DNA from 3 places in the Thioalkalivibrio sp. ALR17-21 genome. Region 3 is predicted to be linked to each of the others. Evidence: predicted binding sites of a transcription regulator. Region 3 holds the regulator's gene; each other region holds the start of a gene.
The links. Region 3 encodes sigma-54, which starts transcription at its own class of promoters, with help from an activator protein. Its sites were predicted from a motif close to TGGCANGNTNCNTGCTT; they were not measured.

Region 1 (9,538 bases), on a different contig from region 3:
AAGGTCCAGGAAATCGCCGGAGACATTACTGGTGACAAGAAAACGGAGCAGGAGGGAAAGATGAAAAAATACGGCGGAAAGGCCGAGGCCGCCTACGGGGATCTCAAGAGCGACATCAATAAAGCCACGGACTGACCCATCGCGGAACGGAGAACAACAGGCCACCAGGGCGGGGGCTCGACGAGTGGGCTGGGGGTTGTCCTCCACGCCCCGCACGACTCCGCGGAACAAGTGGGAGAAAAGGGGAACGTGAGAATCGACCACCTTGTCCGCCGCCGGCAGCCTGCCCCGTTGACAGCGTTGCGGCCCGGTCGTTGCGGTCCGGCCACACCGCTCTCACCGCGCTCGTCAGGTAACCCAAACGACTCGAGGGCGTACGGAAACAGCGGAACGCGCCTTCTCCGGCACGTTCGTTCGTGCGCGCTTGCGCGGAGGTATTAGCTGTGCGCATTTTCAGTCATTACATCCCTCGCCGGGTTCTGGCGCTGGCCGCGGCAGAACTCCTGATGGCGTATCTCTGCCTGTATCTGGTGCTCACGCTGCCCCCGTTCGAGCCCGAGGGGCTCAGCCTGCTCGATCCCGTATTGATAGGCGCCACGGCCGTCGTGCTGCTGGTACTGATGCTCGCGGGGCTTTACGAATCGGATTATCTTTCGACCCATGGCGTGCGCGGTTCGCTGCCCCGCCTGGTTCCTGCCCTGCTGGTCGTTGCCGGGGTACTTGCGCTGTATGGCCTGACAACGCCCAGCGCCCTGTTCTCGCCCGCTGCAGCAGCCGGCGCGGCGCTCGTGTTGCTGGGTGGTCTGGCGGCGGAACGCAGCCTGTGGGGCAATGTTTCTTCGGTGGACGCATTCAAGCGCCGGATCCTGGTGCTCGGCACCGGAAGTCGCGCTCGCGCCATCGAGTCGATCGACGCGGATGCACTCCCGTACCGCATCCTCGGATACATCGCGACCGACGGCGAGAAAGACCGCCCCGAGGACCCGGAGCGCCACCTCACTCTGGACGGCGAGACCAGCCTGATCGATCTGATCCGCCAGCATCGCGCTCAGGAGGTGGTCGTTGCCATTCGCGATCGCCGCTCGAACCTGCCGATGAAACAGCTGCTGGAATGCAAGCTGCGAGGGGTGGCCATTACGGACATTTCCACGTTCTTTGAACGCGAGCAGCAACGGGTGCGGCTCGATTCGCTCAATGCCAGCTGGCTCGTCTTTGGCGAAGGTTTCCGCCAGGGCAGGACTCGCAATACCGTCAAACGGACTTTCGACATCATGGCCAGCTCGCTGCTGCTGCTGGTGACACTTCCGGTGATGCTGGTGACCGCGGCCGCGATCAAGCTGGAGAGTCGTGGACCGGTTTTCTTCTGGCAGACCCGGGTCGGCCTGGGCAACCAGCCATTCGAAGTCTGCAAGTTTCGCAGCATGCGCGAGGATGCCGAAGTCGACGGCGTCGCCCGCTGGGCGGTACAGGACGATGACCGGGTCACCCGCGTGGGGCGACTGATCCGCAAGTTGCGGATCGACGAGCTGCCGCAGGTCATCAACGTCTTTGAAGGCAGCATGTCGTTCGTGGGACCGCGCCCCGAACGGCCGGTGTTCGTGCAGGAACTGACCGAACAGATCCCCTACTTCCCGACCCGCCATACGATCCGTCCCGGCATTACCGGCTGGGCCCAGGTGCGATATCCCTACGGTGCTTCGGTCGAGGATGCACGGCAAAAGCTGCAGTACGACCTTTATTACGTGAAAAACCACACCCTGTTCCTGGACATGCTGATCCTGTTCGAGACAGTCCAGGTCGTGCTGTTCGGGCGCGGCGCGCGCTAGGTTGCAGGTCATGGATCTGGCCGCCGCCAGCTATTTCGTCGCCGCCCTGGCCTTTGCCGTACTCATCGCCCTGGCACTGGGTCGATGGCGCGAGCGTCCGGGCAGTTTCTGGGTTACGGGGGCTGCCGGGCTCTCGCTGATCTGGGCGACCTACATGGGTCTGCTCGCGCTGGGCTCGGGGGTAACCCCGCTCGGCGGCGGGGCCTTCGAGGTCCTGCGCAATGCCGGCTGGTTTGCGCTGCTGCTGGCGCTTCTCAGCGGGAGTGATGACCAGCCGGCCCGACTCTTCGGTGCCCTGCGCTCCGTCACCCTCGCCATCCTCGTGTTCCTGCTGGGTGCGCTGTTCTTGCTCACCTGGCCGGCGGTCGAGCTGCTTGGTCCCTGGCCCGCGGTCGCGGTCCTGGCGATGGCGGTCCTCGGCCTGGTGCTGGTGGAGCAGGTCTATCGCAACACCCCCCCTCACCGTCGCTGGGAGATCAAGTTTCTGACCCTGGGCCTGGGAGGGGTGTTCGCCTTTGACCTGTTCCTGTTCGCCGAGCTGGTGCTGTTTCAGGCGGTGGACGGACCCGCCTGGCAGGCGCGCGGACTGGTCAACGCCATCGTGGTGCCTCTGATCGCGATCTCCCTGGCCCGGCGCCCGGTAAGACTCGACGCGCCGACCGTCTCCCGAAAGCTTCTGTTCCACACCGCGGCCCTTACCGGGGCCGGGCTGTACTTGCTGGCGGTGGGTGCGGCCGGATACTACCTCCGTCATGTCGGGGGCGACCTGGGTGCGCTGCTGCAGGTCACCTTCCTGTTCGGGGCGGTGGTTATCCTGGGAGTCATCCTCACCTCGGGCAGTCTTCGTGCTCGTCTGCGGGTCTTTCTCTCCAAGCATTTCTTTCATGATTCGTTCGACTATCGCGAGGAATGGCTGCGTTTCACCAGCACCTTGTCGGCCGAGGATGACGACCTGCCATTCCGGCAGCGCGCGATTCAGGCGATCGGCGAACTGGTGGAAAGTCCGGGAGGGCTCCTGTGGACGCGCGAGCGGGACGGCTCCTGTCGTCTGGACGGAGTGCTCAACATGGGCGAGCCGGACTACCCCTCCGAGCCTCCCGAGAGCGCGCTGGCGGAATTCCTGCGGCGGACCGGCTGGGTTGTCAGCCTGGACGAGTATCGTCGCGATCCGGGGTTGTACGACCTTCTCGAGTTACCCGAATGGTTGCTCCGGAACCCCCGACACTGGCTGATCGTGCCCCTTCTCAAGGGCGAAGACCTGCAGGGGTTTGTAGTGCTGGCACGCCCGCGTGCGCCGCGCAAGATCGACTGGGAAGAGCGCGACCTCCTCAAGACGGCAGCCCGCCAGCTCGCGGTTTACGTGGCCCTGGTGCAAACCGACGAGGCGCTGCTGGAGGCGCGTCAGTTCGAGACTTTCCATCGGCTGGCCGCCTACCTGGTCCATGACCTCAAGAACGTCTCCGCACAGCTGTCCCTGGTCTGCTCGAACGCCGACCGCCATGCGGAGAACCCGGCATTCGTGCGCGATGCCTTCCGCACCGTGGCCGGTGCCCGCGAGCGTCTCGAACGCACCCTGCAACAGCTGCGACAGGGCCAGCCCGGGCCGGCGGTCGCGCCGCGGACCGTAGATCTGCAGGCCCTCCTGCAGGAGGTGATCACTGCCAGTCGGGAGCTGCAGCCGGAACCTCTTCTGACCACCACGGAACCGGTCCGGGTGACCGCCGACCCCGAAGGGCTCCGCAATGTGCTGATGCACCTGGTGCGCAATGCCCAGGAAGCGACCCCGGACGACGGCAGCGTAATGCTGGGTCTGCATGCTCAGGAGCCCTGGGCCGTGGTGACCGTGACCGACAACGGTCAGGGAATGGACCAGGATTTTCTCAAACACCGCCTGTTCCGGCCTTTTCAGACCACCAAGGGGAACGCCGGCATGGGCATAGGCCTGTACGAGGCCCGTGACCACATTGTCGTCATGGGTGGCCGTATCGATGTCCAGAGCGCGCGGGGTGAGGGGACGCAGTTCACATTGCGACTCCCGTTGCCGACTGCCGTGGCGCCCGAAACCCAGATCCCGATAACCGGAGGCGTTGCGTGAGCTCACTGCCCAAATTACTGATCGTGGAAGACGACGAGGGCCTGCGCAATCAGTTGCGCTGGTGTTTCGATGGTTACGAAATCCTGGAAGCGGAGGATCGATCTTCGGCGATGACCGAAATCCGGCGCCATGCCCCCGGCCTGGTCACGCTGGATCTGGGCCTGCCCCCGGATGCGGCCAATGCCTCCGAGGGCCTGGAACTATTGCAGGAAATCCTGGCCGAGGCACCAGGAACCAAGGTGATCGTGGTGACCGGCAACGATGATCGGTCCAATGCCCTCAAGGCCGTGGCCCTCGGGGCCTACGATTTCTACATCAAGCCGGTCGAGTCCGATCTGTTGCGCATGATCGTGGATCGTGCGGCACGGCTCTACGCGCTCGAGGCGGAGAACCGCGCCCTGGCCCTCCACTCGAACAGCCCGTTGTCCGGATTGATTACCTCGGACCCCGACATGCTCAAGGTCTGTCGCATGGTGGAACGCGTGGCGCCATCCGATGCGACAGTCCTGCTGCTGGGCAGCAGTGGCACCGGCAAGGAGGTACTGGCACGCGCGCTGCACGATCTGAGCGACCGGGCGAACGAGCGCTTTGTCGCCATCAATTGCGCGGCGATTCCGGAGAACCTGCTGGAAAGCGAACTGTTCGGTTACGAGAAGGGGGCCTTCACCGGCGCCTCCCGCCAGACCATCGGCAAGATCGAACACGCCAATAACGGGACCCTCTTTCTTGACGAGATCGGGGACTTGCCGCAAAGCCTGCAGGCGAAGCTCCTGCGATTCCTGCAGGAACGCAAGGTGGAACGCCTGGGCGGCCGCGCCGAAATCCCGGTCAATGTGCGCATCATCGGGGCCACCAACCAGAACCTCGCGGATCTGATTCGTGACGGATCGTTCCGCGAGGACCTCTACTACCGGATCGGCGAAATCGAGATCCGGATCCCGCCCCTGAAAGACCGCAAGGGCGACGCCAGCCTGATTGCTCACGCCCTGCTGAAACAGTTCGCACGGGAACAGAGGAAGCCCCACCGCGGCTTCACGCGTGACGCAACGGATGCGATCGAAGCCTACGACTGGCCCGGCAATGTGCGCGAGATGGAGAACGTAGTCCGCCGCGCCGTGATCATGGCGGACGGGCCACTGCTTACCGCCCGCGACCTTGGACTGGATCACCTGACGGAAGAGGCGCCCTCTCCCCGACTGCGCGAGGTCCGCAACAGCGCCGAACGCGAAGCCATCCTGCGCGCCATGGCGCGCAGCAATCAGAACATCGCCCAGGCCGCGGACCTCCTGGGCGTTACCCGCCCGACCGTCTACAGCCTGCTCGACAAACTTGGCTTGAGGGAAACCCGATGAAGAACCCGTACCCGCAACGCCCCGCGCGTTTTCGTCACTCGCGCCCGGCGTTCCCGACCGCTCTTCTGGCGCTGGCCCTGCTGGCCGCCACCGGCTGCGATGGACTGGGCAACGCCAGCGAGGCCGACTACCTCGAGCGTGCCGACCAGTACATGGAACGGGGTGATTACGCTGCGGCGATCATCGAATACCGCAATGCCCTGCGCGAGGAAAGCCGGGCCCCAACCCGCGCCGGTCTCGGCCTCGCCTACCACCACCACGGCCAGCACGACAACGCCGCGAGCCATCTTGAGCGCGCGTGGCGCCAGCAGGAGCAGCCCGATATCGTATTGCCGCTGGCCCGCAGCCTTTTTCACCTGAACCGGCTGGAGGAGATCGAGGACCTGGACCCTCCGGCGCATCTGACCGACACGGAGAAAGCGGAATTCCTGAGCTATCAGGCCCTGGGCCTGGTACGAGCCGGAGATACGGAGTCCGGCCATGAACGTCTCGAACAGGCTCGTTCGCTGGATCCCGGCCTGGCCATTCTGCACCTGACCGAGGCCGAGAAGGCCTTTCGTGACGGTGATATCGAGGCAGCCTTCACCGCAGTGCGGGCCGCCCTCGACGCCGACGAAGAGCTGGGTGCCGCATGGAGCCTGAAGGGAGACCTGAAACGTGTGGAGGGGGATGTCGATGCTGCCCTCGCCGCCTATGACCGTTCCGTGGAGCTGCGTCCGGACCAGATCACCGAGCGTCTCAAGAGAGGTTTTGCGCACTTCCACCTGGAAAACATGGAAGCGGCGGCGGCCGATGCCGAGGTCCTGCGGACCGGCGCACCCGGGCATCCCGGCGGCCATTTTCTGCAGGGCATGATCCATTTCCACCAGGACGAATACGACCAGGCTCAGGCGTATCTGGAAGAAAGCCTTTCCGCTGCCCGCAATTACCGCGCGGCGATGCCCTACCTGGCGGCCATTCACCTGGAGAACGGCAACCTGACTCAGGCGGAACACCAGCTCCAGCGTCACCGCGCGCTGGGCGAAAGCACCTCCATGACCTATCAGCTGCAGGCCCGGATCCACCTGGAGCGCGATGAAACCGATCACGCACGCCGAGTGCTGGCGAACGCCCTGGAGAGCCGCCCGGAACTCACGCCGGAGCTGGGTAACCTGCTGGCCGCAGTTTACCTGGAGACCGGCCACACCGAGCAGGGCGAAGCGCTGCTGCGGACCTCCATCGAAGAAGGTCACGCCACGCCGACCATGCGCCGCATGCTGGCACAGGTGCTTGTCGAGCGCGGCGAGGAAGACGAGGCCGCCGCCGTCCGCGAGAGCACGGCCGGCGAATCCGGGAACACGGCCGAGGCGGAAGCCATGACCCATCTCGGGGCCGGCCGCTATTCTCGGGCGCTGGAACTCACGCGCGAGATGATTGCGGACGCGCCGGACGCGGCCCAGGGCTACAACGTCAAGGGTGCGGCCCTGCTGGGGCTGGACCGTGTGGAGGAGGCCCGACTGACATTCCAGGAAGGCCTGCAGAAGGTCCCCGACAGCATCAGTCTGGCCATGAACCTGGGCTCGCTGGAGCTGCGGATGGGCCATCGCGATGCAGCCACCGAGGTGTTCGAGGAATTGCAACGCCGGCAACCCGGCCATCCCGGGTCAGCCATGCGCCTCGCGGGGATGGCCCTCAGCGATGGACGCCCGGAACAGGCGGCCGAGTGGCTTGAGCCGGCCATCGAACAGGCCCCCGATCAGCTGCAGCCGCGCCTCATTCTGGCCCGTGCTCAGCTCGCACAGGACCGCCCGGATGCTGCCGTTGAGACCCTGGCACAAACTCTGGAACGCCACCCGGAAGAACCGGAGGCCCTGTTCGCCATGGCCGACGTGCAGGAGCGCCGCGGAGCGCCGGAGGAAGCGGTGGATCCAATGCGCCGGCTGACTTCACTGCGACCCGACAACGCGACCTTCCAGTTCCGCCTGGCACGCGTTCTCGCCGCCAGTGGCGCCCCGGAGGAATCCGTGGTCGCGCTACGCGAGGTCCTGTCCCTGAACCCCGAGCGCATGGACGCACGGCAGGCCCTGGTGCGCCAGCTCAGCCTCATGGGGCAAGTGGATGAGGCCCGGGAGGCCTTTGGCCCGCTGGAAGAGGCCGGGCCCGACCTGCCGGCCGTGAAGGCTCAGCGGGCCTGGTTCGAGGCCCGCGCCGGGGACCACGAGGCCGCTGCGAAATCCTATTCTGCGGCGATCGAGCAGCAACCACGACGGGAATGGCTGGCCGAACGTCATCAGGTACGCATGGCAGCCGGGCAGACCGAACAGGCGCTGAGCGAACTGGAGGAATGGTTACAGCGCAATCCCGAGGACCCGGGCGCACGCCACCTGCTCGGGTCGACCCTGGTGGAGCTGGGCGAGGAGGAGAGCGCCATCAGCACCTACCGGGTCCTGCTCGCCCGGCACGAGAACGACGTGATCGCGCTCAACAACCTTGCCTGGCTGCTGCGGGAACGCGACAACGAGCAGGCGCTGGATCACGCCCGCCGGGCACGGGACCTGGCGCCCGACCATTCCGTGGTCCTCGACACCCTGGGTGTTGTACTGCTTTACGGCGATCAGCCCGGCGAGGCCCGCGAAGTGCTGGAGACCGCCTTCGACGATGCCGCTTCCACCCCGGACATCGGCTACAACCTGGCGCGGGCACGCGACCGGGCCGGCGATTCCACGGGCGCACGCACCCTGCTGGAAGCCATCCTGCAGGAAGGAGGCGATTTCCCTGAGCGCAACGAGGCGCGGGCGCTTCACGATCAGCTGGCCCGCTGAGGGGGGGATCCGGCAGGCCCGTACAGAAGGTTTACACCGGGCCCGGAAAACCCGCCCGGTGCACCTGGACCACCGGAGACAGGTTATTTTAACCTCCTGTAATTAGGCCTTTTTCTGCAACTATTCATCCTTTGGCACGAGGTCTGCATAAGTATCCTTGCGGTACCCATTCAGACCTTTCAAAGGAAATGACGATGAACTACAAGAATCTCCTTTTGACAACAGCACTGGGCATGGCGATGACATCGCCTGCCCTCGCCGGATCCTTTGTCATTGATGTTGATCAGGACTTCAGTGGCAACAGCAGCACGCAGACCGGCGAGATCGACACACTCGGAACCAGTAACACGCTGGCCTCGTCCTTCTACCTGGGCGACCCGAATACCGCGGGTACCCAGTTCGTGGACACCAATCTCGAAAGCACCATGGATGGTTTCGGATTCTCGGAGGGCAACTTCACGGCAATCGACGGTGAATCATCGGTATCGCTGAAATATCCGGACGATGTCGCCGACAAGAATGTCGTGAATCTCAACTTCGTGAGCGGAGTCGGTGGCACGCAGGCCAATAACGGCTTCTCCTCCGACGAATGGTTCTACGACGACACCGGCTGGGGACTCACCTTCGATTACGAGATCCAGGGGGAGGTCTACGAGACGGACAACGGCGACCTGAGCATTCGCTACACCGATGGCTTTTTCGACACCTACTTTGAAGACGGCGCCTCCGGTGACCGGACCAAGGTGATGCGCATGGACGTCGAGGGCTCCGTGATCCAGGCCGCCAATCTCGACATCATGGGCAAGGTGAGTTTCGACGACGATTGGGCCGACAACGAGTTCGTCCGGAACTTCTTCATCGATCACGAATCCGGCGAGAGCTTCTACGACATTGCGAGCGAAGAGGGCGGTGCCGGCATCCCCATCAGCTGGCGCCTTGACACCAACGTGGATCCGCCCATCCCGACGGCTGACCAGCTGGTGGAGCTGGAGAGCGGCGCTCTGGTTCGCCAGACCCAGCTGAACAGCACCGTACGCTACGAAGTGCCGGAGCCGGGCATGCTGATCCTGCTGGGCACCGGTCTGCTGTTCCTGGGCTTCATCGCCATCCGTGGCCGCCGGCAGACGAACGACAACAACCTGCGGGCGCAAGTCCCGCAGGTGTAGCCCGGGCCTTCCTTGCCCCCCCCCTCAAGGAAAGGCCCCTTTTCGGCCCCGTCTCCGGACGGGGTCTTTTTTTGTGCCGGTTACAGGGAGTCTACGCGCCGCCAGTCAGGAGAGAACCGGGCGGTTCCTCAGACGGTGGCCCAGGACCAGCAGTGCGGGCAGCACCAGCAGGTCGAAGATCAGCGCGGCGACCAGCCCGAAGGCCGTGAGCAAACCGAAGGCGGCGGTCGGCTGAAAGTCGGACAGGGCCAGCAACAGGAACTGCCCGACCAGCACGATGGTGGTGGCCGTAATCGCG
Region 2 (9,538 bases), on a different contig from region 3:
TTGAACCGGTCCACTCCGGGGGGGATGCGAGCGCGTTTTCGATTGCGTTGGCGAGTTCGCCCGGGGAGTCGGGCGGGTATGTCGAGACGACGCCAGGGGGAGTGGGTGTTGAAGCAAACGGCCCGGTACGGGCGGCGACAACAGGCAAGTGGCACGCCAGCATCTCGTGAAGCTTCTGGGGGTAACAATAGCTTCCGAATTGGCCGGGGACGTTGCAGATGACCCCGACGTCGAGAGCGTTCAGAACCAGTGGCACCTTCTCGACGGATATGTGTCCGAGGTCGTGAACCGGGAGATTGGTGGGTGGTTGCCAGGAGTCATCACGGGGGCCGGCGACCAGCAGGCCTGTGTCTCCACGTTTTGAGCCAAGGATGGCGGCGGCACGACTCAGGATGTCGATTCCGCGGTCGGAGGTGAGTGATCCCGCCGTTCCGAACAGACGCAGATCGGTGGACAGGTCCAGTTGTGCCCGGACCTGGTTCCGGTCGATGGGGCGAAATCGGTGGCCGTCCGCGGCGTTGGGCAAATGCAGGGTTCGGTGGGCACCGTGTTGCGATGCATATCGGCTGAGATCCTGTGAAGCGCATGTTACCGCATGGGCGTTACGGATTGCCGAGTGGAGCAGACGACGGAGCCCGGGAAGCCGGGTGAGACCGAAGGCTTCGTAGTTATCTTTCAGGTCAATGACTGAAGGGATGCCGTACCGGCCGGCTGCGCGTTCGCCGGCGACCGTAATCAGCGCATCCGACCCGGTCCAGATGAGATCCGGTTCAAAGGTCCGGATCGTCGCGCGGATCGCTCGAAGATAGCGGTCGAAGCGCAGCAAGGGACCGGAGCGGATTGGCAGGAGTTCCCAGCTAACTGCCGGGTCGGAGGGCGAGCCATTGTTCCCCTTCTCCTGTTCGGGTCGGTAGTCTGCGACCAGGCCGCGGACGTCGTGGCCCAAGCATGCGAGCTCTTCGGGGATCGCAAAGCATCGGCCATGGAGATGGGTTAGCGCGTCCAGACCCATGTGATGGCGTTTGGTGAGGACGAGGATCTTCATCCGAGGTCCCGGTAAAGGAGTTGGAAACGCCGGGCGGTCGCTTCGCGATCATAATTCTGCAGTGCGTGGCTCCTGCCCTGGCTCGCGAGGTTTCGTACCCGTTCGGGGTCATTCATCAGGGAGTGCAGAGCGCTGGCGATCTGCTCTGGATCGCCGGGGCGGACACGCAGGCCGCTCTGGTCGTCAGGTATCGGGTCGCGGACCGCGGGCAGGTCGGACGCGATAACCGCGCATCCGCAGCCCATGGCTTCCACGACGACCAGTCCGAAGCCTTCCTGGTCGCCGTCCGCGGCTTCAACGAAAGGGAAGACCGCGATGGCCGCGCGTCGGTAATACTCGGGTAGCGTGTGGTGGGGTACAGCGCCATGAAACCTTACCTGGTCGTCTATTCCGAGTTCGCGGCTCTGCGCCTCGAGTTTGGCGCGGAGAGGGCCGTCGCCAACAATGTCGAGGGTTGGGCGTTCCAGTGGTTCAAAGCGTTGGAGGGCTTCCAGGAGATGAGCGAGGCCCTTTTTCTCGACAAGGCGGCCCACGAAGATGAGGCGTCGGGGGTCGCGCTCCTGAGGAGGCGAGTCGCCGGGGCTGAACCGCTTGGTCAGGTCGGTACCCATGGGTATGACCGCCGGTGACGACTCGGGGTGCAGACGCCGTGCTTCTTCGGCCATGGCCTGGCTGACCACGCTGGTGGCGTCCACCTGTTGAAGAACCCAGCGTTTGATCCGAGTCATCAGGCCGCCCTTCAGGCCGAACAGATCGCCCCCGTGGGAAGTGCACAGGATCGGGATGTCTGTGCGACCCGCGAGGCGGCGGGCGATGAGCGCGGCGAGGCCCTGAGGGATGAGCCAGTGGGCATGGATGATGTCGACTTTGGGTTCGCGACGCAGCCGGAGTGCAAGACTGGCGATCTGGGCAAGAAAGAAAAAGGGAAGCTGGAGCGCCCGAACGGGTTTCTGCTTGAGCCGCTGCGTCATGCCTCCTTGATAGGCGGCGGACTCCCAGCGGGGGACCCAGTAAACGAAACGGGAGACCGGTATCTCCTCCAGTGTCTCGCGTCTGGCGGCGCCGGGGGCATGTGGGGCCAGGATCTCGACGGCGACATTGGGGCGCAGTGAGCGGGCCAGGTCGAGGATGAAGCGCGGCTCGGAGTCACCGGCCCAGCGCGGCAGCGTCGAGGCCGTCATCAGAACCCTTAAGCGGGGGCAATCCTGTTCGGAAGCATGAACCGTCATGGTCTCTTGCGGCATCCCTGGCTGCGGCCTTTCCTTGCGGCCCGTGCGTGGCCTTGGGTATGCAGGTCGGAGTCGGCTGAGGAACATAGCCTACCATGGGCGGCGAGAGATCATTGCGGAAAAGCGGGGGGCAGCCCGGCACCCGAGTGGTGGCGGTAGGGGGGTAAACGTGACGCTCAAAATGGCTCTCATTCCGTGGTTGGGCGTGGCGGTGGCGACCTGTGTGAGTTTTGTGGTGTGACCGTATGGTTCTGGTTCGCTTTAATCGCCCTCCGAGTGCGCATCCTTGTACATGAGCTGGGTAATCTGCTCGGACACCAGGCCGATCAGGAAGATGGTGACGCCGGCGGTGAGCATGAAGATGGTGGCCAGCGACAGCCGCCCCTGGGTGAGAAAGGTGAACGCGTAGTACCCCACGCCCAGCAAGCCGTGCAGGAACGCCACGGGCACGAACAGCTTGAGTGGCGAATAGAGCGTGCCGATCTTGAAGATGATCAGCAGGAAGCGGATGCCGTCCTGAATGGGGCGGATATGGCTCTGGCCAATGCGTTTGGCGGCGTGGATGGGCACGTAGCACACCGGGTAGCCGGCGCGGAAGAACGCCATGGTGATGGTGGTCGGGTAGGAAAAGCCGTTGGGCAGCAGGTGCAGGAACTCGCGGAACAGCCGCGCGCGTACTGCCCGAAAGCCGGAGGTTAGATCCTCGATCCGCTGCCCGGTCATGAAGCTGGCCAGCCGGTTGTAGAAGCGGTTGGCCAGGCCGCGGCCCACGTTGGCCTGCGAACCGCGCTGGCGCGCGCCCACTGCCATGTCGTAGCCGTTGTCCAGGCGTTCCAGCAGGCGCGGGATATCCGCCGGGTCGTGCTGGCCGTCGGCGTCCATGAACACCAGGATCTCGCCATGCGCCGAACGCGCCCCGCGCTTGATCGCGGCGCCGTTGCCCATGCTGTAGGGCTGGGTGACCACCCGGGCGCCGGCCTCGCGGGCCACCTGTTCCGTCTCGTCGGTGGAGCCGTCGTTCACCACCAGGATCTCGGCCTCGGGGAACTGCCCGGCCAGCGCGGAGACGACGGGACCGATGGCGGCGTCCTCGTTTTTGGCGGGGAGGATGATGCTCAGCTGCGGATCCATGCGCTTCACTCCATGTTGGCCTGCCCGGTCCTCGGGGCCGGGATCGGGTAATCCGGTGCGAGCAGGTCCTCGAGGATGGCCCCTCGCAGGTGCTCGCGCTCGCGCTCATAATACCCGGTTCGTTCGGTGTAGCGGGCGCGGATGCCGTCGATGTGCGTGCCTCGGGCGCGGGTGTCCAGCGGCGTGGTCTCCAGGAACACCAGGGCGTCTTCCAGATGGCCGGCGCTGGCGATGCGCGCGGTCACGGCCAGGACCCGCCCGGGCCGGGGTTCTTCGCCCAGGGAGCGCCGGTAGGCGGCCACCGCGGGTTCGATCTCGCCCTGGTCCAGGTGCACATAGCCGCGCCACAGTTCCAGGGTGGAGCCCAGGCCGGGGCGGTTGCGGGCCCGGTCGTCGGCCTCCAGCCGGTCGATGATGGCGAGCACGTCTTCGGGCTGGTCCAGTCCCGGGCAGCCTCCGCCGTGCAGGTGTTCCAGCAGGGTGTTCACCTGCGAGCGCTGCACCGAGCGTACCGCGCTCATGGAGGCGAGGGCGTCCAGCGTGCCTTCCAGTGGCTCATGCGGGTCGCGGCCGCGTTCGCAGGCGATGCCCACGGCACGGATGCGCCAGGGAATGCCCTCGGGGTTCAGTTCGATGGCTCGACGGATCAGCCGTTCTTCTTCCTCATAGTGCCCGGTCTCGCGCCAGAATCCGGCCAGGTAGTGCTGGGCACGGGCCGAGTCCTCGCGGGCCTCGGCCCAGCCGCGGGCCTGCTGGAAGGGGCTGCCCCACAGGTCCGCACGCAGCGCGGTCACCAGGGCCAGTGCGGCGATGACCAGCAGGGGCACCAGCGTACGGGTGAGCGCATCCGGGCGTTTCCAGCGCAGCCAGGCCAGCGCCAGCGGCAGGCCGAGCAGGGCGGCGGCCAGGTGGTTGCGGTGTTCGAAGTACAGCTCCAGCTGGATGAAGCTCGACTCCAGCAGATGCGCGGCCAGAAAGAACAGGATGGCCGCCGCCAGCGCCGGGAAGCGCAGTCGCCACACGATGGCCAGCGCGGCCAGGGTTATCCAGGCCGCCCAGGCCAGTGCCGTGGTCCAGGGGCTGAACAGGCCGGTGGAGACCGTAATATGGTCCTGAAACACCCCGCCCGTGACCGGTCGGGGCAGGGCCAGGTGGCCCACGTAATCCCACAGGATGCGGCCCTGGGTGAGCAGGCGCTCCAGCGCGGTAAAGCCGCGCGTGCCCGGGTCGTCGCTCAGCAGGGCCCCGGCGCGGGTGGCCAGATAGGCCAGCAGCAGCGCGACGGGCACGCCCAGCACGATCCGCCGCCACCAGACAAACCCGCGGGTCGGCTGCAGGCCGTGCCGCCGCGCATGGGCGGCGAGGATGGTCCCTTCCAGCACCAGCGCCAGCAGCGGCAGCAGGGCCCCGTTTTCCTTGGAGAGCACGGCCAGCAGGCCGCACCCGCCGATGCCGCCGGCCATACCGAGTACCGTGGCCGGGCGGACCTCGGGCGGGTGCGCCAGCCGCGTGCGCACGTACAGCCACAGCCCGGCCAGCACGAACAGTGTGGCGAGCTGCGCCATGCGCTGCACCACGTACAGCGTGGTGGAGACCCACAGCGGGTGCAGCAGCCACAGCGCCGTGGCCAGCAGGGCCACCAGCGCGGCGGTGCGGGCGTCTGCCTCCAGTGCCCGTGCCAGCCGGTGCAGCAAGCCGAACAGCACCACGCCGATGGCCAGATGGATGAGCACGTTGGTGTGCTTGAACGGCTCGGGATCCGCCGGCCAGTTGCGCGCATCGATCAGGAACGAGGCCATGGCCACCGGCCGTCCGGTGGGGCCGGCAAAGCCCGAGAGCACGTACAGCCAGAATGCCTGCAGGTTGTCGATGGTGCCGTAGAAACCGAGCAGGGCCAGGTTGGTCAGATCATCGAAGATGAAATCGCCGGACAGGCCCGGGCGGTAGACCAGCCAGGCGAGGGCCAGCAGAAGGAGCAGGGCCAGCCTTGCGCGCCATGCCGTATGAGATCGAACGGAGTTCAGCCGCGTCATGGCATGACCTCCCCATGGGGCCGGAGCTCGCCCGGTTCGATCTCGCCCGGCTCGATCGGGTCCGGCTCCTGTCGGCGTTCATCGAGCTGGGCCTGCAGGGCGCGTCGGGTGCTGCCGTGCCGGTCGGCCTCTGCCGCACGCATCAGGCTCTGTTCTGCCTGGTGCAACATTCCACTGACGATCTGAAAACGCGCCAGCCGCAGCCAGGCCACCTCGTTGCCGGGGCGGTGGGCGGTTTCCTCGAGCAGGAGTTCGTACCCGCGTTCGCGCTCGCCCGCGACGTTGATCAGGAAGTCGGCCAGCGCGGGGCGCAGGCGGCTCCGGTCGGGATGGAGCTCATAGGCCGTTTCCAGCACCCGCTGCAGCCGCTGCGGGTCCAGATCGATGGTGCCGTCGGCCTGCGCGCGCGCCAGCGACATCAGCGCACCCACGTCCTGCGTGGTCAGCGGCCCGCGGCGGATGTATTCCTCCATGGCGGTCCACCATACAGGGTCCACGTTTAGTCCCGGGTGCCGAGCATGTTCGAAGATCAGCCCCTGATAGGGCGTAAGGGTGGCGCCGGGCAGGCGGGCGGCGCGCTGCATCTGTTCAATGGCCAGTCCGTATACCGGCTGGCCCGGTTCGGCGCCTGCCTGAATCAGGATGAGGCCCAGATGGTAGCTGGCCCGTGGGGAGTCTTCCTGCCGGGTTCCTTCGAAGTACGCCAGTTGCACCGGATCGCTCCACTCGCTGGCCCGCAGAAAGGTGAGAAACCCGTAGAGTGCGATCAGGCCGATCACGGCTGCCTTGCGCGCGAACGCAAGCGAGTCGCCTGGCCGCCCCGAGAGCAGCACCCCGAACACCGCCATGATCAGGCCGGCCGAGGCGATGTGATTGCGGTGCTCGTACACCAGCTCCAGGCCGATGATGGTGGACACCAGCAGGTGCGGGATGAAGAAGAACAGTATCCCGAAGGTGATGAGCGGGTGACGGCGCCACAGCGCGAAGGCCCCCGCGACCAGCCCGAGCAGGCCCAGCGCTGCCGGCAGGCTGGTCCAGGGGTCGTTCCAGGCGCGGGCGAGCGGGAAGGCATCGTGATACAGGGTAAGCGTGCCGGGTGCGGGCGCGACGATGTTGCGCATGTAGAACCACATGGCGTGGGCCTGGGTCCACAGGCGCTCCCACAGATCGAACGGGCGGTTGGGGAGCTCGGGGTTCACCGGCAGTACCGTGGCCAGGCCGGCCACGCCGGGCAGCACCAGCACCAGGCCGAACAGCCAGTAGAGCCCGCGCCGGGTCGCCGTACCGGCCGCGCCAAAGCCGAACAGCAGCCATTCGGCCAGCAGCGCGAACACCGGCAGCATGACCCCGCTTTCCTTGCTGAGCACGGCCAGGGCCGTGCCGAGGCCCAGCCCGCCCAGCACCAGCGCCCAGCCGCTGCGCAGACGCCCGCGTTCGATCCGCAGGCGCCCGAGGATGTAGGCAATGAGGCCGGCCAGCATGAACAGCGTGGCCAGCGCCTCCATGCGCTGGACCACGTACAGCACGCCGGTCAGGTTGATGGGGGCCAGCGCCCAGGCGGCGGCTACGGCCAGAGCGAACATCGGCAACGGAACGACCAGGCTCAGGCCATGGCCGCGCCGTTCGGTCAGGCGGTGCTCGAGCCGGCGCGCGACCAGCAGCGCCAGGGCAAACACGAGCAGCGTGTTGATCAAGTGGATCACCACGTTGGTGATCTTCATCGGGAACGGGTCCAGCCCGAAAAAATAGCGTTCCAGGGCGAAGCTGCCCATGGCGATGGGCCGGTTCAGGCGGCCGGAATCCGCGGAAAACGCCGCGGCGCGCAGCTCGGCCCACGACAGGTGATCCATCTCCAGGGCGGCGTTGTCCACGATATTGGGCATGTCGTCGAAGACATAACCCCCGGTGCTGCCGGGCGCGTAGACCAGTGCAACAGCCGCCAGCAGGGCGACCAGAAGGATGGCGCTCAGCGTGGTACCGGATAGGGTGCGGGAGGGTCCGTTCACCGTGGCCTCGTGGCGGATGTCTGGAACTGCGGGGAGGGGGTGGAAAAAGAACACCCCGCCGGAGCGGGGTGTTCGGTGCCGGTATCAGCCGATGATCGGCTGAAGGTCAGCCCGGCTTACTGACGGCAGTCGGTCGGCAGGTACTTGGTTTCCAGGTCGCCGGGGCGGCAGTTCCACTGCAGACTGCCGGCGGACGTCGTGGCCGAGAACTCCAGCGTATCCCCATCGATGGCGGCGTTGGCCTGATTGCCGAAGGTGATCGTGATGATGCCGTCGGCGTCGCTCGGCTCCTCGCCAGACGTGCCAGCATTAACATGGGTCACGTAAGAGCCGGTGATCTCTTCGGAGGGTTCCAGACCGTATGAGGCATTGTCGGAGGCGAAGGCGCCGCGCTGGTTTACATATTCGGCCACGGCGGTGCGGGCACCGGCGGCCAGCGACATGCCTTCCGAGACCTGGGCGCGGACGGTGTAGTCCTGGTAGGCCGGCAGGGCGATGGCCGCCAGGATACCGATGATCGCGACCACGATCATGAGTTCGATGAGGGTGAAACCCTTCTGGACTTGCTTGCGCATGGTGTTGCTCCTTGCTCTTGGGAGTTGGTCAGGGTCCTGCTAAACCCTGCCTGAAAGTATGCAATCGTAATGCCAAGTATTGCAATACTACGGGCGGGGAAATTTGGGCCAGCTCAGTCGGCCCGGCATCCCGAGGGCAGCAGGCGGGTGGGGACGTCCCCCTGGCCCAGGCACTGCCAGGTCAGCCCGGAGCTGGCAGTGGAGGCGGAGAACACCATGTAGCCGCCGGCCACGCGTGTATTGGCATCGTTCCCGATCAGGGCCCGGATGGTGCCGTTATCATGCACCTCAATGGATTCGGTGTAACTCCCCGCATATCCCTGAGGGTCTTCCAGCCCGGCCGATTCGTTGGAGGCGGGGAAGTGGCCCCGTTCGTTGTAGAACTCTTCCACGGCATTCCGCGCCGGGCCCACGAGCGAAACGCTTTCCGCGAGCTGTGCCCGCACCTGGTAGTCCGCGTAGGCAAACAGCGCGAGGCTCGCGAGGATGCCGATGATCGCGACCACGATCATGAGTTCGATCAGCGTGAAGCCCTTCTGGATGAGTTGTCGCATGGTGCTGCTCCTTTGTTTTTTGTGCGGGCAATCACATTTCGTGCCAACTCATGCACCCCGAGTGTGACGGCGATTGTCAGTCTCGGGTGACGAAATTGGTCACCTCGAGTGACAACCTTGGTCAGTTTGCGGGTATTCCTCAGCGCGCCCGTCGGGATTCTCACCCCCGCCCGCAGCCGCTTGTATGTTCTCGCTGCCCGGCCAATAATCCTTCCTCCCCCACGCAGGAGCGCAGCCCCCTGCGCGTGGGGGTGCTGGACGTGCCCGATCGGCCAGAGGGCTGGCCTCCTACCGTGTTGTAGGAGCGCAGTCCCCTGCGCGTGGGGGTGCTGGACATGCCCGATCGGCCAGAGGGCTGGCCTCCTACGGGCCCGGCACCCTGTGGGAGGCCAGCCCTCTGGCCGATCGGGGTCTGGATACGCCCCATCGCGCAGGAGCCTGCTCGCAGGCGAAACGCCAAGGTGGTATACAAAGAACAATGATTAAATCCCGGAAAACACGCTACGCCGCCCGCTTCGTCATCTTCGCCGCCGCGTTCGCGTTTCCCGGCGTTGCCGCCGCCGACATCACCGTCCACGCCGTGTTCGACGGCCGGGCGGTCCTGTCGGTGGACGGCGAGCGGGCCGTGGTGGCCGAGGGCGAGAGCGGCCCCGGCGGGGTTCGGGTGCTGCAGGCGGGCGGCGGACGCGTACAGGTGGAGTTCGCGGGGGAGACCCGCTGGCTGGAGCGCGGGGCGGGGGAACCCGCTTCCACAGGGGCTGGCGATGCGGATTCGGCCGATGGTGAAGCTGCGGGCCGTGAGAGAGAGGCCGCCGACCCCGGGATCACCGTGTACCCCGATTCTCGCGGGGTGCACAGCCTGACCGTGGGCGTGAACGGCCGGGCCATCACCATGGAGGTGGACCGCGAGGCCGAATCGGTGATGCTGCGCGAGCGCGATGCCGAACGCGCCGGGGTGGACGCCG
Region 3 (9,538 bases):
GCACCCGTCTGGAAGAGCGCCTGACGGTGGCGCCGTCGGTGGACGAGCTGCTGCAGGGGCTGCTGGACGGCCTGCGACCCGGCGACACCCTGGTGATCATGAGCAACGGCGGTTTTGGCGGGCTGCATCAGCGCCTGATCGACCGCCTGCGGGAGGAGCGGTCATGAGTCGGCGCATCGCCTTGGCCCTGACCGGCGCGTCGGGGGCACCCTATGGCCTGCGCCTGCTGGAGTGTCTGGTGCAGGCCGGGGTCGAAGTGCATCTGATGGTGTCGAAGCCGGGACAGGTGGTGCTCGGGATGGAGACCGACCTCGGCGTGCCCGGGCGGCCGGTGGAGATCGCCCGGTTCTTCAGTGAACGCTACGCTGCCGCGCCGGGTCAGATTCACTGTTACGGCCCGGACGAGTGGACCGCCCCGGTGGCCAGCGGCTCGGCGGCCCCCGAGTCCATGGTCGTGTGCCCCTGTACCACGGCCACGGTATCGGCGGTGGCGACCGGGGCCTCGCGCGGGTTGATCGAGCGCGCCGCCGACGTGGTCCTGAAGGAGCGCCGCCGCCTGATCCTGGTGGTGCGCGAGACCCCGTTCTCCGAGATCCATCTGGAGAACATGCTGCGTCTGACCCGCATGGGCGCCGTGGTGATGCCGGCCAATCCGGCGTTCTACCATCGCCCCGAAGGTCTGCAGGACCTGATCGATTTCATGGTGGCGCGGGTCCTGGATCACCTGCAGATCGAACACGCACTGGGTCCCCGCTGGGGGACCGGGCACCGCCAGGGTGGAGAGGACGGCCCCGAATGAAGACGCTTCCGCTGTTTCCGCTGAACACCGTACTGTTCCCGGGTGGTCTGCTGCCGTTGCGGATCTTCGAGACGCGCTATCTCGACATGGTGCGTGGCTGCCTGCGCGACGACAGCGGCTTCGTGGTGGTGGCGATCGAACCGCCCGCCGAGGGCGAAGAGCCGCCGTCCGAATCGGATCCGACGGTGGGGTTCCATGCGGTGGGCACCGAGGCGCGCATCATCGACTGGGACCAGCGCTCCGACGGTCTGCTGGGAATCCTCGCCAAGGGGGCGCAGCGCCAGCGGGTCCACAACCCGCGGCGGGGGGAAGACGGACTGTGGCTGGGCGATGTGGAGCCGCTGGACGAATGGCCGGCGGTCAGCCTGCCGGTGGACTATGCATCGCTGGCCGATCTGCTGGAGCGTCTGCTGGATCAGCTGGGCACGCCCTGGTCGCATCTCGAGCGCCACCTGGATGATTCGGCCTGGGTGGCCGGGCGTCTCGCCGAACTGCTGCCGGTGGATCTCGCGATCAAGCAGTCGCTGCTGGAATCCGATGATCCGATCGATCGTCTCGAGCGTCTGCGGGCGGCCATGCTCGCGCAGTCGTCTCCCTGACAGCATCCGGGCGGCCTGTTAAGGTAAAGGGCCGTAATTTCAAGCCGGAGCCCGATCATGGCCGTTCAGGAACTCACGCAGGACAACTTCGAATCCACCATCACCGGGAATGACATCGTCATCATGGATTTCTGGGCGCCGTGGTGCGGCCCGTGCCAGCAGTTCGCGCCGACCTTCGAGGAAGCCTCGAACAAGCACGACGACGTTGTCTTCGCCAAGGTCAACACCGACGAGGAGCAGGGCATCGCCGGGGCCTTCCAGATCCGCTCTATCCCGACCCTGATGATCTTCCGCGAGCAGGTCATCGTGTTTTCGCAGCCGGGCGTCCTCTCCGCGGCGCAGCTGGACGAGGTGCTGGGCAAGGTGCGCGAGCTGGACATGGAGGCCGTGCGCGCTGACATCGAAAAGCAGCAACAGGAACAGGAGCAGCAGGCCGGCGGCAACGCCTGAGCCCGGCTCCCGCCGTAACCACCTCCCGCGGCCCGTTTCCGGGTCGCCCCGTCTGCCACTCGCACCGACCCTGACAAGCCGACGAGGTCCCCCCCCGTGCTCAGCGTGATGACCCAGATGGGGGCCCTGATCGTTGCCGGGGTCGGCTGGCGGATCCTGCAGCCCGGCGGTCTGGATGCCGAAACCACCCGCCGGGTCCTCACTACGCTCGTCTATTACCTGCTGCTGCCCGCGCTGGTGCTGCAGGTCCTGTGGACTGCACCGCTGGGCCTGGACTCGGTGCGCATCGCCCTGGTCGCCGGGGCAACGGTCCTGATTACCCTGGCCGTTACCGCTGGTGCGTGCCGTGCATGCACCGCCGACCGAGCCGCAGTGGGCGCGATGCTGCTGGCCGCCGCCTGGCCCAACGCGACCTATCTGGGCCTGCCGATCCTCGACAGTCTGTTCGGCGAGGCGGGGCGCGCGGTTGCCATCCAGTACGACCTGTTCGCCTGCCTGCCGCTGGTGCTGACCTTGGGCGTGGTCCTCGCGCGCCGCTACGGCGACGGCCGCATGCCGCCGGTGCATCCGCTGCGCGGCCTGTTGTCGGTGCCGTCGATCTGGGCCGCCCTCGTCGGTGTCACCCTGAACCTGGGCGGGGTGCCGCAGACGGTCTGGCTGGAGGAGTGGCTGGGGCTCCTGGCAGATTCGGTGTCGCCGCTGATGCTGTTCGCTCTGGGCCTGGCACTGGTCTTCCACCGCTTTCACGGGCGCGACGCCCGCCCGCTGGCGGTCGTCGTGGTGATCCAGCTGCTGTTGGCGCCGGCGGTGGCGCTGGGACTGGTGTGGCTGCTGGGCATGGAGGGAATCCCCGCGACCGGGACGGTGCTGGAGGCGGCCATGCCGGCGATGGTGCTGGGGCTGGTATTCTGTGACCGCTTCGGGCTGGATACCGGGCTGTACGCGGCCGCGGTGACCCTGACCACGGCCCTTTCGCTGATCACCCTGCCGCTATGGTTCGCCCTGGCCGGTGGTCTTCTGGCGGGATGAGCCTCAGGATTCCTCGCCGAAGCGGTCCGCGACCAGGTCGGTCAGGGCATCCAGCGCCGCCTCGGCATCCTCCGCGCCGTCGGTGCGGATCGTGATCTCCGAGCCCTGCGCGGCGGCCAGCATCATCACCCCCATGATGCTCTTGCCGTTCACTTCCTGTTCGTTGCGTGCGACGGTGACATCGGCGGTGTACTGGCTGGCGAGGCCGACGAACTTCGCGGCGGCCCGGGCATGCATGCCCAGCCGGTTAACGATGGGAACTGCGCGCTGCGGCATCGCTGGATTCCTGGTCGCAGAGAAGGATTCCGTCATGGCCCCCGGACAGCGCCTTGTTGACCAGTTCGCTCAGGGGCAGATGGCGGTAGTTGAGTACGCGGACGAGCATCGGCAGGTTGACGCCCGCGATCACGCGCGCATTGTGTCCGCGCGCCACGCGGCTGGCCACGTTGGCCGGCGTGGAGCCGAACATGTCGGTCAGGACCAGCACACCGGCACCGCTGTCGAGGGTTTCCATGCGGGCGCGCGCCTGCGCCTGAATATCGTCCGGATCGTCGCTTTGCGACATCGCCATGGACTCGCAGTCCTCGGGCAGGTCTCCCAGCATGCTCTGCGCGGTCTGCAGGAGTGTGTCGCCCAGGTTTTGATGCGTGATCAGGATCAGACCGACGCCCATGGAACTACTCCGTTTCAGGGGAGAGAGAATCGAGCTCGCGATGACGGGTGCTAACAGTAACATGTTCCCGCTCGCGCCACGCAGCCGCCAGCCGTTCCACCAGGTAGACCGAGCGGTGGCGCCCGCCGGTGCAGCCGATGGAGACCGTGGCATAGCTGCGATGGTCCGCCACCAGCCGCGGGATCCAGGTGTCGAGGAAGCCGTGGATGGATTCGAGCATCGCCCCGACCTCGCCGTGGCTGTCGAGGAAACCCGCCACCGCCGGATCCAGCCCGGTCAGCGGCGCCAGTTCACGCTCGTAGTGGGGGTTGGGCAGACAGCGCACGTCGAACACGAAATCGGAATCCAGCGGCGAGCCGTGCTTGAAGCCGAAGGACTGGAACAGCAGGGACAGGCCGGCGGTCTCGCGGCTGCCGACCCGGGCCCGGAGCGTGCGCGCGAGGTCGTGCATCGACAGCCGGCTGGTGTCCACGGTCAGGTCGGCCTCCACCGCCACGTGCCCCAGCCAGGTCCGTTCCATGCCGATCGCTTCCACCAGCGGGATGCCGTCGCGAGCCAGCGGATGCCGCCTGCGGGTCAGGTGGTAGCGGCGCAGCAGGACCTCGTCGGAGGCATTGAGGAACAGCACCTCGACCTCCAGGCCCGATCCGCGCAGCTCGCCCAGCAGCTTGCCGAAGCCGCTGAGGGCGTCGAGGCCCGAACGGACGTCCACGCCCACGGCCAGGTGGCGGTCACCGCCGGTGTCGTAATGGCCGCTGCGGACCTTCTCCACCAGTTCCGGCAGCATCGGCAGCGGCAGGTTGTCGACACAGAAGTAGCCGGCGTCCTCCAGGGTATGCAGGGCGACGGTCTTGCCGGAACCCGACAGACCACTGACCAGCAGCAGACGCATGTCGGTCAGCCCTCGGGGTCGGGGTTGGGGACCGTGGTGCTGGGCCCGCCGATGTGGAAGATGGACTCCTCCTGCTGATCCTCGCCCATCTGGCGCCGCTGGCGGGCGCGCAGGTCGTCCCCGGCGATGTAGCCCTGCATGTGCAGCAGGTGATTGCGGACCGCGGCCTCGATCATGACCGCGATGTTGCGTCCCGGCGCCACCGGCAGGCTGATCAGCGGGATGCGCAGGCCGAGGATCTCGCTTTCGCCGCGACGCCCGTTCAGACGATCGTCCGGCACCGGCGAGGGCTCGTTGTGGTCGCGCAGATCGATGATCAGGCGCAGATATTTGCCGCCCTTGATCGCCGAGTCGCCGTACATCGCGCGGATGTTGAGCACGCCCAGGCCGCGCACCTCGAGCAGGTCCTGGAGCAGGGCGGGGCAGTGTCCGCGCACGATATCGGGGGCAATGCGCGCGAATTCGGGGGCATCATCGGCGATCAGCCGATGGCCCCGCGAGATCAGTTCCAGCGCTACCTCGCTCTTGCCGACGCTCGACGCCCCCGAGATCAGCACGCCGATCCCGAGGATCTCCATGAACACCCCGTGGCGCACCTCGAAATGAGCGAGGCGCTGCTGCAGGAAATAGCGCAGCAGGGCGATGACTTCGTGCGAGGATGTGCGTGTGCACAGGATCACCGGCAGCGGGTCGTCACCTGTCTGCGGCATGCGCGGGAACGGGCAGGTGTCCTCGGCGAAAATCACCATGGTGGTGCCGGTGCGGGCCATCTCCAGCACAAGGTGGTCACGCTGTTCGTCGGACAGGCCGGCGATGTAGCGGGCCTCGTAGTCGCCGATGACCTGGATGCGGTTGGGGCGGATCAGGTTGAGATGGCCGGCCAGCGGCAGGTCGCCATCGCCGAGTCCCAGGAGTTCGCGGTCGCCCGCGGCCTCCTCCCCGTGGACGTAGCGCAGGTCCAGACGGCTCCCCATCGCCCGCGTGAGCGCGGCGATGGTGATGTTGCTCGCGGTGCCGTCGCCTGCCGCCTCCGCCCGGTCGGCCATGGTCAGGTGTCTCCCAGGGCCCGGGTGAGGGCCTGCTGGACCCCCGCGCTGTCCGCGGCGCGCCGGATGCCGGCGAGGGTGTCCGGCTGCGACAGGCCGCGTGCGAGCTGGGCCAGCAGGTCCAGGTGTTCGCTGGTGGCCTCTTCCGGCACCAGCAGGGCGATCAGGATGTCCACCGGTTCGTGGTCCATGGCCTCGAAATCCACGCCCTGATCCAGACGCAGGACCGCGATGCGGGGCGTATCCAGCTCGGCCAGACGGCCGTGCGGAATCGCCACGCCATGGCCGAGCCCGGTGGAGCCCAGTTTTTCGCGGGCCGACATGGCTTCGAACGCGGCGCTGGCCGCCAGCCCGTCCGCGGCCCCGTCCACCAGCAGATCGGCGAGGGTTTCCAGCGCTCGTTTCTTGCTGGAGCAGTCGGCTTCCAGTCCGATGCGCTCCGGGGTGATGAGCTCGGCCGGGTTCATCGGTTTACGGGGTCTGTTCGCGGTTGCGCTGGTGGCCTTCGGCGCGATGATGGTCCTTGACCTTCTCCTTGTGCTTGATCAGCTGGCGGTCGACCTTGTCGATCAGGCCGTCGATGGCGGCGTACATGTCGTCGTGGCTGGCCTCGGCGTGGATGTGGTTGCCGCTGACCTGCAGATTCGCTTCCGCCTTGTTGTGCAGCTTCTGCGTCTTCTCGTGGGTTAGCACCACGTGCACGTCGATCACCTTGTCGAAGTGGCGTTCCAGCTTCTCGAATTTCTCGTTGACGTAGTCGCGCAGGGCGTCGGTGATTTCGACGTGGTGTCCGGTGAGGTTGATCTGCATGGGTCAGGCTCCTTTCGGTTTGCTTCCGGTCGGCATGGCGGCCATCTGGCGGCGTTCGCTGGAGGATGGCAGGTTCATGCCCTCCCGGTATTTGGCCACGGTACGTCGGGCCACGTTGATGCCCCGATCCGCGAGGATCCGGGCGAGGCGGGAATCGCTGAGCGGTTTGCCCGGCGTTTCCTCTTCGATGAGTTCGCGGATCATGGCACGAATCGCGGTCGCGGAGCATTCCCCGCCGTCGCTGGTGCCCACGTGACTGGAGAAGAAATACTTGAATTCGAACACTCCGCGGGGGGTATGCATGTATTTCTGCGTGGTCACCCGCGAGATCGTGGACTCGTGCATCTCCAGGGCTTCGGCGATGTCGCGCAGGATCAGCGGCTGCATCGCCACCTCGCCGTGTTCCAGGAACCCCTGCTGGCGTTCGACGATCGCTCGCGCTACGCGCAGCAGGGTGTCGTTGCGGCTGTGCAGGCTCTTGATGAACCACCGCGCCTCCTGCAGCTGGTCGCGCATGAATGCGCTGTCGCGGGCATCGGAGACCTGGCGGACCATGCCGGCGTAGAGGTCGTTGACGCGAATGCGCGGGGCGATCTCGGGATTCAGGTCGACCTGCCAGCCCTGGTCGGTATGACGCACGTAGACATCCGGGACCACGTATTCCGGCGGCGTCTCGCTGATCTGGGCGCCGGGGCGCGGGTTGAGCGTACGGATCAGGTCCAGGGCCGCGGCCAGCTCGTCGGCATCGCGCACGCCGCTCTGGCGCTGCAGTGCCTTGTAGTCACGCCGGGCAAGGGCGTCCATGCCGTGTTCCAGGACCGCGCGCGCGGCTTCGCGCGAGGGCGCGTCCGGCGCCAGCTCGCCCAGCTGGACCTCCAGGCACTCGCGCAGATCCAGCGACCCGGCCCCGAGGGGGTCGCAGTGCTGCAGCCAGTGGCGCACTGCCTCCACCTCGTCGGTGCCGACCGGGGTGTCCTCGCCCTGACTGATGGTGTCGGCCAGGGTCTCGACGTCTCCCTCGAGGTAACCGTCGCCGTTGATGGTGTCGATCAGGGCGGCGCCGATGCGCTGGTCACGCGGGGTCAGGTGCGACAGATGCAGCTGCCACAGCAGGTGGTCCTGCAGGCCACCGCCATCGTCGTCCGAGGTGTTTTCCAGGGGATCGCGGTCGTCCAGTCCGCGCGGGCTGGCGCTGGCGTCGTAGATGTCTTCCCAGCGGGTGTCGGTCACCAGTTCGTCGGGGATGACATCCTCCGAACCGCCGGCGTCCACCGTTTCGCCGGTGCCGGCGGCGGCATCGCTGGCGGTCTCGTTCTCGCCCTCGGTGCCGGGGTCCGGGGTTTCTTCGCCATCGGCGCCGAGTTCGTCGTCCTCGGCCTGTTCCAGCATGGGGTTGCTTTCCAGCGCCTGCTGGATCTCGGCCTGGAGCTCCAGCGTCGAGAGCTGCAACAGCCGGATGGCCTGCTGCAGCTGCGGCGTCATGGTCAGCGTCTGACCGAGCTGCAGGTTCAGCCCGGGCTTCAGCATGAGTTGGGAGAGGCGTTGTTCACCATAAGTGAATAGTAATCCCTTGTTGTGGCCTTGTGCACCGGCCGGATGTGGCGATCGGTGTCACAGGCGGAAATTTTCGCCGAGGTAGACCTCGCGCACGCGGGCATCGTCCAGCAGTTCCTCCGGCGTTCCCGCGCTCAGAAGGTGCCCCTCGCTGAGGATGTAGGCGCGGTGGCAGATGCCCAGGGTCTCGCGCACGTTGTGGTCCGAGATTAGTACGCCGATGCCGCGTTCGGCCAGGTGGCGGATCACTTCCTGGATCTCGCTGACCGAGATCGGGTCGACCCCGGCGAAGGGTTCGTCCAGGCAGATAAACCGCGGATCACCGGCCAGCGCACGGGCGATCTCGGCGCGCCGCCGTTCGCCTCCGGACAACGCGATGCCGGGGCTGTGGCGCACGGTTTCGAGCTGGAATTCCTCGATCAGGGCATCGCCGATGCGGCGGCGCTCGTGGCGGTCCAGTCCGGGCCGCAGTTCCAGCACTGCCTGCAGGTTGTCCTGGACCGACAGGCGGCGGAAGATCGAGGCCTCCTGTGGGAGATAGCCCAGCCCGGCGCGGGCGCGTTCGTGGATGGGGGCCTGCGTGATGTCGCGCCCGCCCAGGGTGATGCGCCCGGTATTGGGCCGGATCAGGCCGACCAGACTGTAGAAACAGGTGGTCTTGCCGGCCCCGTTGGGTCCCAGCAGGCCGACCACCTCGCCGGGCACCAGGTCCACGTCCATTGCGTCCAGCACGGTACGCTGGCCATAGCGCTTGCTCAGCTCGCGGGCGACCAGATGGCCGTTGGCCGCGGGCCTCATGGATCGTCCTCGCGTGGCTGCAGGCGGATGTGCACGCGCTCGTCGTCGGTGTCGCCGCGTTCCGCGCGGATCACGTCGCGCTCGAGGTCATAGGTGATGCGCTGCCCGCGGGCATCCTCGGCGGCGGTGATGACGCGCGCCCGTTCGGTCAGGATCACGCGTTCCTCGTCGAGGAAATAGTCGATGCGCAGCCCTTCGGCGATGCGCATCTCGCCGGTCTCGGGATCGGGCGACTCCAGGCGTGCGGGCTCGCCGTGGGCCTCGATCTCGTAGGGGCGGCGCTCGCGCATGTGCACGATCACGCGGTCTGCTTCCAGCGTGGCATCGCCGCGCACCACGATCACGTCGCCGGTGTAGGTGCCGGTGCCCGCGCGTTCGTCCATCTCGGCGTGGTCCGCGGTGATCTCCACCGGCAGGGCATCCTCGCGGCCGGTCGCCGGCGGGGCCGCCAGGATCAGTGCGAGTACGCCCGCCACGGCAAGCAGCGGGGCCGGTCGGCGGATGCCCGCGCGGCGATGTTCGGTTGTGGCCGGGTTCATTCCGGGCGGTCCTCCTGCGGCAGGTCGCTGTACAGCGTGTAGACCTCGGCGAGCAGTTCAATGGTATCCGCTTGCGGGTCGGCGCGCAGGCCGGTACCCCGCTGGAACAGTCCCGGCTGTTCCAGAGTGCTCGACGCCGACGAGGTCGTCAGCCGGGTGTCCAGCGCCACGCGCACGTCGCGCGACTCGATCACCGTGCGCACGCGCTCGTTGCGTTCGGGGCGCACGCCGCGGGTGTGGCCGAAGGTATGCAGCAGTTCGCGATCGGGCTGATGCGCCGCGCGCGGGGCCCGCCAGGTCCAGTTCAGGCCCCGCTGGTCCAGCAGATCCAGCTCCGGGTCATCGATGA

Region 1: a site for sigma-54 is predicted at 8,207-8,223, ahead of G020_RS0101650 (PEP-CTERM sorting domain-containing protein). Genes of this name have one in related genera too.
Region 2: a site for sigma-54 is predicted at 8,078-8,094, ahead of G020_RS0113655 (pilin). Genes of this name have one in related genera too.

Annotation. Positions count from the first base shown of each region.
Region 1 is NZ_ATUL01000002.1:119,746-129,283, reverse strand. Features, by position in the region: gene G020_RS0101675 (CsbD family protein) at 1-135, shown strand, start outside; gene G020_RS0101670 (TIGR03013 family XrtA/PEP-CTERM system glycosyltransferase) at 444-1,826, shown strand; gene prsK (XrtA/PEP-CTERM system histidine kinase PrsK) at 1,837-3,921, shown strand; gene prsR (PEP-CTERM-box response regulator transcription factor) at 3,927-5,273, shown strand; gene prsT (XrtA/PEP-CTERM system TPR-repeat protein PrsT) at 5,270-8,074, shown strand; gene G020_RS0101650 (PEP-CTERM sorting domain-containing protein) at 8,269-9,240, shown strand; gene G020_RS0101645 (RND family transporter) at 9,346-9,538, opposite strand, start outside.
Region 2 is NZ_ATUL01000036.1:7,859-17,396, forward strand. Features, by position in the region: gene G020_RS0113630 (glycosyltransferase) at 1-1,045, opposite strand, end outside; gene G020_RS0113635 (glycosyltransferase) at 1,042-2,289, opposite strand; gene G020_RS0113640 (glycosyltransferase family 2 protein) at 2,536-3,405, opposite strand; gene G020_RS0113645 (lipopolysaccharide assembly protein LapB) at 3,411-5,438, opposite strand; gene G020_RS0113650 (lipopolysaccharide assembly protein LapB) at 5,435-7,444, opposite strand; gene G020_RS0113655 (pilin) at 7,561-8,019, opposite strand; gene G020_RS0113660 (pilin) at 8,133-8,573, opposite strand; gene G020_RS0113665 (TIGR02281 family clan AA aspartic protease) at 9,052-9,538, shown strand, end outside.
Region 3 is NZ_ATUL01000001.1:57,346-66,883, reverse strand. Features, by position in the region: gene mpl (UDP-N-acetylmuramate:L-alanyl-gamma-D-glutamyl-meso-diaminopimelate ligase) at 1-167, shown strand, start outside; gene G020_RS0100360 (flavin prenyltransferase UbiX) at 164-799, shown strand; gene G020_RS0100355 (LON peptidase substrate-binding domain-containing protein) at 796-1,398, shown strand; gene trxA (thioredoxin) at 1,456-1,848, shown strand; gene G020_RS0100345 (AEC family transporter) at 1,945-2,877, shown strand; gene G020_RS0100340 (HPr family phosphocarrier protein) at 2,881-3,153, opposite strand; gene G020_RS0100335 (PTS sugar transporter subunit IIA) at 3,125-3,550, opposite strand; gene rapZ (RNase adapter RapZ) at 3,555-4,442, opposite strand; gene hprK (HPr(Ser) kinase/phosphatase) at 4,448-5,488, opposite strand; gene G020_RS0100320 (PTS sugar transporter subunit IIA) at 5,491-5,955, opposite strand; gene hpf (ribosome hibernation-promoting factor, HPF/YfiA family) at 5,960-6,298, opposite strand; gene G020_RS0100310 (RNA polymerase factor sigma-54) at 6,302-7,825, opposite strand; gene lptB (LPS export ABC transporter ATP-binding protein) at 7,910-8,650, opposite strand; gene lptA (lipopolysaccharide transport periplasmic protein LptA) at 8,647-9,189, opposite strand; gene lptC (LPS export ABC transporter periplasmic protein LptC) at 9,186-9,538, opposite strand, start outside.